DNA from 2 places in the Carnobacterium iners genome. Region 2 is predicted to be linked to the other one. Evidence: predicted binding sites of a transcription regulator. Region 2 holds the regulator's gene; the other holds the start of a gene.
What was found. Region 2 encodes LexA, which represses DNA repair genes until DNA is damaged. Its sites were predicted from a motif close to CNAACANNTGTTNG; they were not measured.
Positions count from the first base shown of each region.

Region 1: dnaB (replicative DNA helicase) is a predicted target of LexA. The motif match lies at 4,028-4,041, and genes of this name have one in related genera.

Region 1 is NZ_FXBJ01000002.1:604,010-611,850, reverse strand. Features, by position in the region: gene rpsF (30S ribosomal protein S6) at 179-478, shown strand; gene ssb (single-stranded DNA-binding protein) at 527-1,054, shown strand; gene rpsR (30S ribosomal protein S18) at 1,089-1,325, shown strand; gene B9Y54_RS03160 (DHH family phosphoesterase) at 1,509-3,506, shown strand; gene rplI (50S ribosomal protein L9) at 3,509-3,961, shown strand; gene dnaB (replicative DNA helicase) at 4,142-5,527, shown strand; gene B9Y54_RS03145 (adenylosuccinate synthase) at 5,716-7,008, shown strand; gene B9Y54_RS03140 (alpha-amylase) at 7,339-7,841, shown strand, end outside.
Region 2 is NZ_FXBJ01000002.1:2,002,349-2,010,189, forward strand. Features, by position in the region: partial or broken gene B9Y54_RS09535 (ABC transporter ATP-binding protein) at 1-1,461, opposite strand, end outside; gene B9Y54_RS09540 (YneF family protein) at 1,567-1,803, opposite strand; gene tkt (transketolase) at 1,950-3,944, opposite strand; gene B9Y54_RS09550 (DUF896 family protein) at 4,054-4,293, opposite strand; gene lexA (transcriptional repressor LexA) at 4,452-5,075, shown strand; gene B9Y54_RS09560 (adenine phosphoribosyltransferase) at 5,287-5,799, opposite strand; gene recJ (single-stranded-DNA-specific exonuclease RecJ) at 5,822-7,841, opposite strand, start outside.

The DNA of each region.
Region 1 (7,841 bases), 1.4 Mb from region 2:
TTTAAAAGCATGGACATAAATCTATTTAATTTTAAAATAGAGCATAAGTTTCAATAAAAAGTATTGCTGTTTGTTGGAGGATATGATATATTTATTAAACGTGAGTAATCTATATATAGATGCTCTCCTTGCTCGTTCAAATGAATGAGCCAAAGTCCATAAGGAGGTGACAGTCAAGATGAGCAAAGTAACAAACTACGAAATTTTATACATTATTCGTCCAAACATTGAAGAAGCTGATAAAGCTGCTTTGATCGAACGTTTCGATACTATTTTAAAAGATAATGGTGCTGAAATCACTGAATCTAAAGACTGGTCTAAACGCCGTTTAGCTTACGAAATTAAAAAATTCCACGAAGGAATTTACCATATCGTAAAACTATCAGCAACAGACGCAGCAGCAATCAATGAATTCGATCGTCTATCTAAAATCAATGATGATATTTTACGTCATATGACTATTAAAGTAGAAGCTTAAATTTGTGATTGTTTCATGTGAAACATTTTTTTGAAAGGAGCTATTATTGTGATTAATAATGTTGTTTTAGTTGGAAGATTAACTAAAGATGCGGATTTGAGATACACTTCAAATGGTGCAGCTGTTGCATCGTTTACTGTAGCGGTAAACAGGCAGTTTACAAACCAAAAAGGTGAAAGAGAAGCAGATTTCATTAACTGTGTAGCTTGGAGAAAGACGGCTGAAACGTTAGCCAACTTTACTCGTAAGGGATCGTTGATTGGTGTAGAAGGGCGTATTCAAACACGTTCTTACGATAACCAACAAGGGCAGCGTGTTTATGTTACTGAAGTAGTCGTTGAGAATTTTTCAATGTTAGAATCTAAGTCTGCCAACGATCAACGTCGGGGTTCAGATGATACAGATAATACAGCGAAAACACATCAACAAAATTCAGCTAGCCAAACACAAAATAATTATTCGCAAAAATCAGCTCCTCAAAATCAAAATTCACAATATCCTGATTTTGGAAACTCTGATCCATTCGAGAAGAGTAGCCAACCGATTGATATTTCAGATGATGATTTACCGTTCTAATTTAAATTAGAAACATAAGGGAGGAATAGAAAAAATGGCTATCCAACGTAGAGGCGGACGCAAGCGCCGTAAAGTTGATTATATTGCAGCTAACCACATTGAACATATCGATTTTAAAGATCTTGATCTTTTAAAACGATTCATCTCTGAAAGAGGTAAGATTTTACCTCGTCGTGTTAGTGGCACTTCAGCTAAAAACCAACGTAAAATAACAATCGCAATCAAACGTGCACGTATCATGGGATTATTACCATTCGTCACAGCTGAATAAGAAAGTTAGAAAGAATCGTGATAATTTATCATGATTCTTTTTTTCGTTTTTAGTTTTAGATTTTTTAAAAATTGTTTCACATGAAACAATTTTTAAAAAATCTAATATCTAGTATCCGAATAGAAAACATGTTAAAATACAAGTAGTTGGTTAAATAAAGGGACAGATTAAAAGGAGTTAATTATGGAAAAGTTATCTATAGAAAAGCTCCCGAATTTTTTAAATGATAATAAATTTAAATGGTTTGCTGTTGTTATTGGTTTGTTACAGACAGTTACAATCATATTAGGTTTTTTTGTACATTTTACGATTGGAATAGTTTTGCTAGTTGCTTTTATCATTACGGTTCTTTCTTTATATTATTTGGCTAAAAAAATTAGTATAGAAACTCGTAAGTATATTACTGATTTATCATACCGAATTAAAAGAGGGGAACAAGAAGCACTTATCAAAATGCCGATTGGTATTTTATTGTTTAATGAAGAGTATGAAGTACAATGGACAAATCCTTATCTTCAGAATTATTTCGGGCATCAAGGAGTTCTTGGTAAAAAAATTACTGAGATTGATAAAGAATTAGCAGATGTCATTCAAAGTAGTCAGTCTTCCGGCTTACAAACAGTTCATTGGGGCGAGAACGTTTATCAAATTATTGTTCAAGAAGATATCCGTGTCGTTTATTTGATGGATATTACTGAATATGCCCAAATTAAAGTGAAATACGAAGACGAAAAAATTGCGATTGGAAATATTTTTGTAGATAATCATGATGAAATTATTCAAGGGATGAATGATCGAAGTATTTCTAATTTGAATAATTTTGTTACAACAGAATTATCTAATTGGGCAAAAGAACACCATATTTATTTAAAAAGAGTATCGGAAGATCGCTTCATCGTTATGATGTACCAATGGTCTTTAGAAAAAATAGAAGAAGATAAATTTGCCATTATTGATCGAATCAGAGAAAGAACTTCTAAACAAAATTTTCCATTAACATTAAGCATTGGATTAGCTTATGACAACAATGACTTGAGTCTCTTAGCTAAGCAAGCTCAAATTAATCTTGATTTAGCATTAGGAAGAGGTGGAGATCAAGTTGTTGTCAAATCATCGAGCGGTGAGCCACGTTATTATGGCGGTAAGACAAACCCAATGGAAAAAAGAACGCGTGTTCGTTCCAGGATAATTAGTCAAGCTCTACAAGAATTGATGAAACAAGCAGATCAGATTTTTATTATAGGACATAGTTATCCTGATATGGATGCTATAGGATCTGCACTGGGTGTTCGAAGAATCGCTGAGATGAATAACAAAGAGGCGTGGATTATTATAGATCCGGATAATCTTAGTAAAGATATTACTCAATTAGTTGCAGAAGTAGAAAAAGATAATTCTATTAGTCGTTATATTATCACACCTGAGATTGCTGAGGAAATGATTACTTCTACTACTTTACTAGTGATGGTAGATCACCATCGGCCTTCACTTTCTATAGCACCCAAACTAGTTAATCAAATCAATGACATCGTTATTATCGACCATCATCGAAGAAGTGAAGAGTTTCCAGAAAAACCGGTATTAGTTTATATTGAGCCCTATGCTTCTTCAACTGCTGAATTGGTTACAGAACTATTCGAATACCAACCAAATGAATCAGAATCGATTAATAAGATTGAAGCAACAGCTATGCTAGGTGGTATTATAGTCGATACTAAAAGTTTCTCTTTACGTACAGGCTCTCGTACATTTGATGCAGCCAGTTATCTAAGATCTTGTGGAGCTGACGCTGTTTTAATTCAGCGATTCTTAAAAGAAGATAAAGATACTTATTTACTTCGTAGCCATTTAATTAAAACAATCGAATTCATTAGTGATAAAATGGCTGTTACCGTTGGCGAAGAAGATAAGATTTATGATACAGTAGTAGCGGCACAAACAGCAGACACTATGTTAGGAATGACAGACGTCGATGCTGCTTTTGTCATCACAAAACGTTCAGATGGAAAAGTAGGAATCAGTGCACGAAGTTTAGGTGAAATAAATGTTCAAATTATTATGGAAGAATTGGGTGGCGGCGGTCACTTATCAAACGCAGCTACGCAAATAGAAAATTGCACTATTGCACAAGCAAAAGAAAATTTGCGTATAGTAGTGGCTAAACAAGATGAGGAGGAATGAAAATGAAAGTTATTTTATTAAAAGATGTAAAAGGTAAAGGTAAAAAAGGAGAAGTTAAAAATGTAGCTGATGGATATGCACATAACTTCTTAATTAAAAATGGATTAGCTAAAGAAGCAACCACAGGTTCTTTAAGCGAATTAAAAGGTAAAATTCATGCTGAAGAAAAACAACAAGCAGAAATAAAGCAAGAAGCACAAGAAATAAAAGAATTATTAGAAAGAGAATCTAATGCACTAGTAATAAAGTCTAAAGCAGCTGAGGATGGTCGATTATTTGGTTCAATTACAACCAAACAAATTTCAGCAGCAGCTCAAAAACAATTAGGAATAAAATTAGATAAACGTAAAATTGAATTAAATATTCCTATTCGCACAGTTACATCAATGAAAGTAGACGTTAAAGTCCATCCTGAAGTTGTTGCGACAATGACAGTAAACGTATTACCTGAATAAAAACGATTTACTGAAATGTTTAATCAGAGAAAAAGCTGATTAAACATTTTTTAATGCAATAAAAAAAGAACAAATGTTCGTATTATTTGATTGTATTTATTAAAGGACTAAGGTAAAATAAGGAGAATAATCCGTTAAAAATAGTAGAATGAAATTGTACTATTGAAAGGAAGAGGAAAATTGGCAAATGAAGCTTTTCAGGACCGCTTACCACCTCAGAGTATCGAAGCTGAACAAGCTGTATTAGGCTCTGTTTTCTTAGATCCTGATACGGTTGTAGGGGCATTAGAATTTATTGAAGCAAAAGATTTTTATCGACGCGGGCACCAACTTATATTTCAAACAATGTTGGATTTAAATAACAATAATGAAGCTATTGATATTGTAACCATTACAAATGCACTGGCATCTAAAAATCAATTAGAAGATGTTGGTGGAATGGCTTACTTAGCTGAACTAGCTATCATAGTTCCAACTGCTGCCAATATGGAGCATTATGCTAAGATTGTTGAGCAAAAATCTATTTTAAGAAATTTAATTCGAACAGCCACAGAAATCGTTGCAAAAGGATATGATGAAGGAGAAGAGCTTGCATCTATTTTAGATGAAGCAGAGCGTAATATATTAGAAGTTTCCGAAAAGCGTAGCAGGAGCGGTTTTTTGTCTATTTCAGAAGTCTTGAACACTTCTATTGCACGAATTGATGAATTGTACCAAAACGATGAAGAAATTACGGGGTTACCGACAGGTTATAAAGCACTAGATAAGATGACGGCAGGACTTCAAAAAGAAGAACTAATTATTTTAGCTGCTAGACCAGCTGTTGGTAAAACGGCTTTTGCTTTAAACATTGCTCAGAATGTTGGAACAAAGACAGATAAAACAGTTGCTATATTTAGTTTAGAAATGGGTGCAGAGTCACTTGTTAATCGAATGCTTTGCGCTGAAGGAAGTATTGATGCTAGTAATTTACGGACCGGTAATCTCTCCGAAGAGGAATGGCAAAATCTAATTGTAGCGATGGGTAGTCTATCTAAAGCGAGTATTTATATAGATGACACACCAGGAATTAGAGTTGCTGAAATCAGAGCAAAATGTCGTCGATTGAAACAAGAAAAAGGCGAATTAGGTCTTATTTTAATTGATTATTTGCAGCTCATTGAAGGAACTGGTAGAGAGAGCCGTCAACAGGAAGTCTCTGAAATTTCACGGCAATTAAAGAAATTAGCTAAAGAATTGGATGTACCTGTTATGGCATTATCCCAATTGTCACGTGGAGTAGAGCAACGACAAGATAAACGTCCAGTATTGAGTGATATTCGTGAGTCTGGTTCTATCGAGCAAGACGCGGATATTGTTGCTTTTCTTTATCGAGATGACTATTACGATCGTGAAGACGGCGATGAAGAAAAAGACTCAGATATGGCTGGTCAAGAAAATATTATAGAAGTCATTATTGAGAAAAATAGAAGTGGGGCACGTGGGACCGTTAAACTTTTATTTATTAAGGAATACAATAAATTTTCATCCCTATCTTATTTCCCAGATGATATACCCCAAAGATAAAAAATAAGGTTAAAGACGATATCGTTCGTTTTTAACTTTATTTTTTATAGATAAAATACTAATCATTCGCTTATATGATGATAATCCGTTTTTTTAATAAGGAATATTCGGATTTTGATTGAATTTTTTTAAGAATACTGATAAACTAATCGAGTGTTTTATAAAATAAAAATAAACGAGGTGTTTTGATGTCTTCAGTAGTAGTAGTTGGTACGCAATGGGGCGATGAAGGAAAAGGTAAAATTACAGATTTTTTAAGTGAAAAAGCAGAAATTATTGCACGTTATCAAGGAGGAGACAATGCAGGACATACGATTAAGTTTGATGGTAAGACGTTTAAACTTCATTTAATTCCATCTGGCATATTTGCTTCTAAAAAAATAAGCGTTATTGGAAATGGTGTCGTTATTAATCCTAAAGCTCTTATTAAAGAACTGGCTTATCTACATGAAAATGGAGTAAGTACAGATAATTTGCGTATTTCTGATCGAGCTCATGTTATCCTACCTTATCATATTCAATTAGATCAATTACAAGAAGATTCAAAAGGCGATCAAAAAATCGGGACAACCATTAAAGGAATTGGACCTGCTTATATGGATAAAGCTGCCAGAGTAGGGATTAGAATCGCAGATTTACTAGACAAAGAAATTTTTGAAGAACGTTTACGTATTAATCTAGAAGAAAAGAACCAATTATTCACAAAAATATTTGATTCAAAGCCAGTTGAATTTTCAGATGTTTTCGAAGAATATTATCAATACGGTCAAGAAATAAAGCACTATATCTGTGATACTTCAGTTATTTTAAATGAAGCATTAGATGATAATAAACGTGTATTATTTGAGGGCGCCCAAGGAGTTATGCTTGATATTGACCAGGGGACATATCCCTTTGTGACATCCTCTAACCCTGTAGCTGGAGGAGTGACGATTGGAAGTGGCGTAGGTCCATCCAAAATAGATAAAGTAGTTGGAGTATGCAAAGCGTATACTTCTCGTGTTGGGGACGGTCCTTTTCCAACAGAGCTACAAAATGAAATCGGGCAGCGTATCCGTGACGTTGGAAAAGAATACGGAACAACAACTGGTCGTCCACGTCGTATTGGTTGGTTAGATACTGTCGTTATGCGCCACTCTAAGCGTGTATCAGGAATTACCAACCTTTCACTAAACTCAATTGATGTTTTAAGTGGATTAGAAACAGTTAAAATATGTACAGCTTACGAGAGAAATGGCAAACATATTTTGCACTACCCAGCAAGCTTAAAAGAATTAGCAGAGTGCCAACCAGTATACGAAGAATTACCTGGTTGGAGTGAAGACATTACAGGTTGTAAAACCTTAGAAGAACTACCCATTCAAGCACGACAGTACGTTCAACGTGTTTCTGAATTAATTGGAGTACCTCTCCTAACTTTCTCAGTAGGTCCAGATCGTGAACAAACAAATGTGCTAGAAGATATTTGGACACAACTTTAATCATTATCAAGTCATCAAAACAAGAAAACTTATTAGCTTTTTCATGGCTAATAGGTTTTCTTATTTTATTTTTCTTGAAGATTTACTTTTAAAATTTACGTTTTGAAATAGATAAGAAAAACACTAGAGAATAAAAAATATAAAGTCTATTAATAATATGGACTAGTGTAGAATGTATCATTAAATAATAGTATAAAAAGAGTGAATTCGAATAAACTAAGAATCGATTTCAACATTTTTTATTTTATGTACTTAAGTTAAAATTGCCAAAATTTCTTTTAAGCCTTATTATTTAGTCTAAGGAAAAATAACCTCAAGGGAGATGAAACGATGGAAAATGGTGTTATGATGCAATATTTTGAATGGTTTGTAGCAGACGATGGCAAACATTGGCAACGATTAAAAGATGATGCAAAACATTTGAGTGAAATAGGAGTAACCAGCGTCTGGATTCCACCTTGTTTTAAAGCAACAGGTACGAATGATGTTGGTTATGGTATTTATGATTTATATGATCTTGGAGAGTTTAAACAAAAAGAGGTTATTCGAACGAAGTATGGAGTAAAACAAGAATTAAAAGCAGCAATAGATGAGTTGCACAAATACGACATTCAAGTTTATGCAGATATTGTGTTAAATCATAAAGCTGGAGCAGATGAAACAGAAAAATTTTTAGCTATTGAAGTAGATCCTGATGATCGCAATAAAATAGTTAGTGATGCTTACGAAATTACGGGGTGGACTAAATTCACTTATCCTGGCAGAAAAAATACTTACTCAAAATTTAAATGGTCATGGGAACATTTTACAGGAATTGATTACAATCAAGCTAA
Region 2 (7,841 bases):
ATCAGCGCTCTAGCAATAGCCAATCGTTGTTTCTACCCACCAGATAAAGAAACGCCGCGCTCACCGACTAAGGTATTATATCCCTCTTCCATTTGTAGAATATCTTCATGAATGGCGGTCAACTTTGCAACGTGTTCAATCATCGATTGAACATACTCTTGGCTCGCAAAGCGAATGTTTTCTTTGATTGTTGTTGAAAATAGAAACTGATCTTGAGGAACATATCCAATGTGTTGCAACAAGGCATCCAAAGAGTAATCCCTAATATCGTGCTCTCCGTAGGTTATCTGTCCCTTATACCGATCATACTCTCTTAAAAATAACTTAAAGAGAGTTGTTTTACCTGAACCAGTTTTACCCACTATGCCTAAAGTTTGGCCTTGTTCTAATCTAAAATGAACCTTACTTAATACATTAGTAGGAGTTTTAGGGTAGCAAAACCTTTCAATAGTGTAATGAATATTACTAGTGATTGCTGTATCAAGTGCTTGAGGATCTTCAATAATTTATGTTTCTTCTTTTAAAATTTTTTCGATACGATTGTAACTTACGCTGCCTCGTTCTAAGATATTAAATAAACGTCCAATAGCAAACATTGGCCAAACAAGCATCGCAATATAATTAATAAAGGTTACGAAATCGCCAATAGTAATGATGTTTGTTATGACCATATATCCACCTAATATGATTGTTAGGATATAAGAAATACCAATGATTAGTGTCATAACTGGATCAAAAAGAGAATCAATTTTATATACTTTTCTATTTTCACTAACAACTTGTGCTGTTTTGCTTTTAAATTCTTCGCTATTTTCTTCTTCTTGACCAAATGTTTTGATAACCTTCATACCCATAATACTTTCTTGAGTCTTATCATTCATGTGCGAAAAAGCCGCTTGAGCCTTGCGAAAACGTTCATGAAGTTTTGATCCTAATACACAGCTACTCCTAAAAATGGCAAAGGGAGCAAAGCAATTAAAGTTAAACGCCAGTCAACTACTATCATCATAGCAATGATGGTTATACTGCCTGTAATAATTGAATCAACAAATGTTAATGTTCCACCACCCGCAACATTTCGAATAGCAGTTAAATCATTCGTAGCATGGGCCATTAAATCTCCAACTCGATACTTTTGAAAAAAACTTGCATCCATTGATGTGAAGTGATCAAATAATCTTTTTCGTAAAATTCTCTCAAGTTTGGCAGAAGTCCCCCATATATTCATTCGCCATATATATCTAAAGATGTATTTAGTAATAGCTGTAACAAATAAAATAATTAACCATTTTATTAATACAGCTTTAGTCAATGTCCCTTGCCTAATCAAATCAATAACTGTCCCTAATATTTTGGGTGGCAATAATTGTAGGAAAGCAACGAATATTAAAAAACTAATACCTGTAAGGTAAGCTTTTTTTCTTGTTTAAAAAACCAACTTAATTTCTTATAAACATCCATTAATTGATTCACCTGCCTTTTTTTAGCGAATGATAATAAAAAATGCAAACAGAAATATTCTGCTCGCATGATTTAAGTATAAGAGTAGGTTAATTAATATACTGCTTATTTTTTCTTATTCTGTTTTTCTGTTTGAACTTTCATAGAAGCCATCATTTGTCTGATTTTCTTTTCAGACGGTTTTTGACCCATTTGCATCATTAACATGCGTAATGTATCTTCGTTAATAGGTGGATTTTTTTTGAAATAATCCATCATATATTTTTTCGATAAGAAGAATCCGCCAACTAAACCAGCAACTAATGCAACAACTATTAAAAGAATTGCTAAACCTGTATTCATTTATATTCACTCCTTTCAAACTTTCTCACTGACTAATTGTACTAGAGTTTCACTTAAAAATAAATAGGCAAACTGTTTTCAATAGAAAGACTATGCAAATTGACAGAAAAATCAATTTACATAGTCAAAAATTAACGGTTTAATTTTTATAGGTTATTGTATTTCTCAATAACGTTTTCCACTGTAAATCCGTACTCTTTAATAACTTTATCTCCTGGTGCACTTGCGCCATATTTATCAATTGCAATCATAGCACCATCTAATCCTACATAACGCTCCCATCCAAAACTTGAACCCATTTCGATAGAAACACGCTTGCGAACTGCAAGAGGTAAAACAGACTCTTTGTAGGCAGCATCTTGTTTTTCGAATAAATCAAAACTTGGCATAGAGACAACAGAAACATCTTTTCCAGCTGCTTTAAGAGCTTTTTGTGATTCTATTGCTAATGCAACTTCAGATCCAGTTGCAATTAAAATGCCATCTGGAACCTCGCCATCTTGTGGAGAAAGTACATAAGCACCTTTAGCAACATTTTCTTGTGCCAATTCATCTGTTTTAGGTAAAACAGGTAAATTTTGACGTGATAATACCAGCATTGTTGGGTGATCGGTTGAAGTTAGCGCAATCTTCCATGCAGCAACGACTTCGTTACCATCAGCTGGACGTAAAACAGTCAAATTAGACATACCACGTAAACTTGATAGATGTTCTACAGGTTCATGTGTTGGTCCATCTTCTCCGACTGCAACAGAATCATGTGTAAAGACATACGTTACAGGCAAATTAGAAATAGCTGCTAAACGAATAGCTGCTCTCAAATAATCTGTAAAGACAAAGAATGTTCCCACATAAGTTTTTGAACCACCATGTAAAGCTATTCCGTTTGCTGCAGCTGTCATAGCAAATTCACGCACGCCATACCAAATGTTTCTTCCTTCGTATTGGCCAGGTTGGAAGTCTTTTTCAATAGCTACCATTGTATTATTCGAAGAAGATAAATCTGCAGATCCGCCCCAGAAAGCAGGAACAGTCTTAGAAATAGCATTTAATACTTGACTGCTCGTAACTCTTGATGCTAAAGCAGGATCTCCCTCTGAAAAACTTGGCAATTCGCTATCCCAATCTTTTGGAAGTTCGTTATTCATAGCTTGTTCAAATTGTTCTGCTAATTCAGGATACGCCTTACGGTAATCATTAAATAGTGCATTCCACTCTTTTTCTGAATGTGCGCCTTTTTTGATCATGTCTTCTTCAAAACGGTCGCTTACTTCTTCTGGAACAAAGAAATCTTTCCCTTCCCATCCGTAAGCTTTTTTAGCAGCTTCAATGCCTTCTGGGCCTAGTGGAGCGCCATGAACTTTATGAGTTCCTTCATTTGGTGCGCCAAAACCAATAATTGTTTTTACTTCAATAATAGTTGGTTTCGTTGTTTCAGCTTTTGCGGTTTCAATTGCAGCATTAATTTCTTCGATATCATTGCCATCTTTTACTAAGATATGTTGCCAATTATAGGCTTCAAATCGTTGCCCTACATTTTCAGTAAACGCTTTTGATGTTGGTCCATCTAAAGAAATATCGTTTGAATCATACAACATAATTAATTTATCCAGTTTTAAATGACCTGCTAAACTAGCCGCTTCAGATGAAACCCCTTCCATTAAATCGCCGTCTCCGCACAATGCGTATGTGTAATGGTCTACAACTGCAAAATTTTCTTTATTATAAGTTGCTGCTAAATGTGTTTCTGCCATTGCCATACCCACTGCGTTCGCTATTCCTTGGCCTAATGGACCTGTTGTAGCTTCAACACCGTCTGTGAAGTTTACTTCTGGATGTCCTGGAGTTTTACTATTCCATTGACGGAAATTTTTCAAATCCTCAATTGAAACATTGTAACCTGCAAGGTGCAATAAACTATAAAGCATAATAGAACCATGTCCTGCAGAAAGAACGAAACGATCACGATCTACCCATTTTGAATTTTTAGGATTTACTTTCAGATGCTTTGCCCAAAGTGTGTAAGCCATTGGTGCTGCTCCCATTGGTAATCCTGGATGTCCAGAATTAGCTTTTTGGACTCCTTCCATACTAAGTGTTCTAATCGTATTAATAGCTAATTGGTCAGTGTTGTCAAACAATTAAATCATCCTCTCAATTGTGTTAATTTCATTTTACTGTTTTTTAGCGTTCAAATCAACGTCTGAACGCTATTTAATAAAAATAAGTTTTTTAATGGATTCTCTAAATTTAGCGATTGTGCAGACCTTTTTCTTTTTGAATTTGTTTTAATTTATCTGGGGTCACGTCTGCACCATCTTCATCGACAACCTTTAATCCTTCAATATGATTGCGCATGCCCCCTCTAAAGGCTGCTAAATATGCTTCTCTTAGCTTTTTTTGTTCTGACTGCTCGGATAAGCTTAATCCTTCACTTTTAGCTTTTTTTGCTAGAGCGTTGATCCGCTCTATTCGTTCTTTAGATATCATCTTATTCACCTCATAATTCTTATTATTTAAACACTATACCAAAAAACTCTATTTTATGCATCAAAATCGGTTTATCTTAGCGAACATTTGTTTGATTCAGCTATTTATTTGTGTTATTCTAGAAAAGAAATAATAAAAGGAATGAGGTGTATTTAGTTATGCGCAAGACACCAGAATCAAGACAAATTGAAGTTTTGCAATATATTCATGATCAAGTAAAATTAAAAGGCTATCCGCCAACAGTACGTGAAATTGGAACAGCTGTTTCATTGTCTTCTACATCAACTGTACATGGACATTTATCTAGACTTGAAAAGAACGGTTTTATTCAAAGAGATCCTAGTAAGCCACGTGCAATTGAATTAACCTCTACTGGATTAACAAAATTAGGAATTCAACTAGAACAAATCCCTTTATTGGGAACAGTGGCAGCAGGTGAGCCTATCTTAGCTGTTGAAGAAGCTTCTGATTATTTTCCACTTCCCCCTAATCTAAAACAAGAGAGTGATACGTTATTTATGCTAACTATACGAGGAGAAAGTATGATCAATGCTGGTATCTTTGATGGTGACGAAGTCATCATTCGTAAACAATCTAGCGCAAATAATGGAGACATTGTCATCGCCTTAACAAGTGAAGACGAAGCTACTTGTAAAAGATTTTACCGTGAAGATAATTATTACCGCCTTCAGCCGGAAAACGATTCTATGAACGATATTTTACTAGATGAGGTTACTATTCTTGGTAAAGTTGTTAGTCTATATCGTAGTCACATCTTTTAATTTTTTTAAAAGTAAAAAAATAAGCTATTAATTTGATAGAGCTATCTAGCCATCTATTAGCAAACTAAATTTTTTATCTATAGATAAAAAAGACCGACCTTAAGATTAGAATTAAACTCTAATTTTAAGGTCGGTATCACTATAGATAAAAATTTTTTTGCTTTTTCCTGTCCTTAACTAGACTAGTCAAAAATAAATTTACTCATTATCATTAGTATTCCATTAACGCTAAAATATCGTAACCTTCGATTTTATTGCGGCCTTTTAGCTCACTTAACTCAACCAAGAAAGCTGTTCCAACAACTTCTCCACCTAATTGTTCAATTAGTTTAATCGTTGCTGCAATCGTTCCACCTGTAGCTAACAAGTCGTCGCAAACAAGTACCTTTTGACCAGGTTTAATAGCATCTTTATGAATTTGTAAAATGTCATTTCCATACTCTAAACCGTAGCTAACTTCTACCGTTTCACGCGGTAATTTACCTTTTTTTCGAGCAGGAGCAAAACCTATTCCTAACTCGTAAGCTACTGGGCACCCCACAATAAATCCTCGTGCCTCAGGTCCTACAATCATATCTACACCTTTATCTTTTGCATATTTAACAATTTCATTTGTTGCAAATCGGTAAGCCTCACCGTCAGCCATCAAAGGAGATATATCGCGAAAAATAATTCCTTCTTCTGGAAAATCAGGTACATCAGCTATATAATTTTTTAAATCCATTCCATTTTCCTCCGTTTCAATTCTACAGTTCTTTATTTAATTGACTTTTAATCCAGCTTTCAAGCTCTGCAAAGCGACTGTAGATCAGGGCTTCTTCTGCGGCAAATTTCCCCAGTCGTTTTTGATAAACTTTTGTATCTATTAATCCTATTTTTTTTACATTTGGCACACTATTCATAATACCATCTTGTATTGTAACAAAATCTACTTCAAAAAACACGTTGATTATAAAAATTAATGTGTTTTCCTTTAATTTTAAATGACTAGATAAATTTTTAATTTTATGTCTAACATCAATATTCTTATGCGTTGCAATATATTTAAAGACTTGTGAAAATTGCATTCGGCTTGGCATACCCTCTAAATAGATGCTTTCTCGATTAAAGAAGCTCACGTAAATACTAGATGGCTTGCTATTATTTAGTAGCTCACTTAATAAATCTAAATGATTTGGACAATCAACTAAAACTAATTTACTTGATTTCATGGTCATCTGCTCAATATCTTTTGGGTTTGTTATCAAATAAGAATAAGCGTTTTTGGGCACATTTCCTTGGTATTCTTTGTAATTTTTCTCGTTAAAAAAGATATAGTCAGCCATTGGTAATTGCCAGATGCTTGTTGCTATTCTAGTGCTTCTTAGATCAAATAGTTGTGTGCCTTTGACTACCAAGTCCCCTAGCATCAACTGAGGCTTACGTAAACTATTCCACTCATTAATATTAAGTTTACCGATAACAGACACTTGGGCTTGTGCTCCTATATTTTCTGCCATCGTTCCCAAATGAAATCCTATTGCATCTAAGACTGAATCACCTTCGAGTAACTTCAACTTCAAATGAGTTTTTTCACTTCCAATTCTTTTAATTTCTTGAACTTGAACTTGTTCGAAAAGAAATGTTGGTTTTGGATTATCTGTACCAAATGGGGCCAGTTTTTGTAACTCTTCAATCGCCTTTACAGTCACCTCTTCAATATGCAACTTTTCATCAATAACAAAAGCTTCTTCTAGTTTGTTATTTCCTGCTTTTTGTTGTAAAAATGCATTTAACTCTGTTCTCATTGCCGTTATATTTTCAATTGGGAGAGTTAATCCAGCAGCCATTTGATGTCCACCAAATTTTGTTATCAAGTGCTCTGTATCTTCTAAAGCATGGTATAAGTGATAGGCCAAAGTACTTCTACCAGAACCTTTTGCGTATCCCTTTTCTTGATCGATAGTAAGAATAATAGCTGGTTTTCCAGTTTTAGCTACTATTTTACTCGCTACGATTCCTAATACGCCTTCATGCCATCCTTGTTTTGCTAAAACATAAATACCTTGATTAGAATCTTCTAGGTCAATCATTTCTAAAGCTTCAGTTGTTATTTCAGTTACAATTGCCTGTCTTTCGCTATTTTTTTTATTAACCATTTCCGCTAACTTTGAGGCCTCTTCGTCATCAAAAGTTGTTAATAATTCAACAGCTGGAGCTGCATCCCCTAATCGTCCGACAGCATTCAGTCTTGGTGCCAACGTAAAGCCTATTGTTTCTTCGTCTGCCTCATTTTGCTTAATACTAGCAACTTTACATAAAGCCATCAAACCGATTCTTTGAGATTCTCTTAAGATTACCAGACCCTGCTTTACTAGCGCACGATTCTCACCAGTTAAACTAACTAAATCGGCAACAGTTCCAATCGCTACTAAATCAAGCATTTCTAAAGGTATTTCACCTAACAGAGCAGTGGCTAATTTGAAGGCTATACCTACACCTGCTAAGTCTTTAAAAGGATAATGTCCTTCTGGGTGTTTAGGGTGAATGATAGCATAAGCATCAGGCAAAGTACTTTGTAGTTCATGATGATCGGTTACAATCACATCAATTCCTAGTTCATTGGCTCTAGAAATTGCTTCATGTCCCGCTACACCATTATCACAGGTTAGAATTAAACCTGTTCCTTCTGAAATTAATTTTTCAAAAACGGTTGTATTAGGTCCGTAACCATCAGTAAAACGATTAGGAATATAGTAGTTAACATCTCCCCCAATCATCTCAATT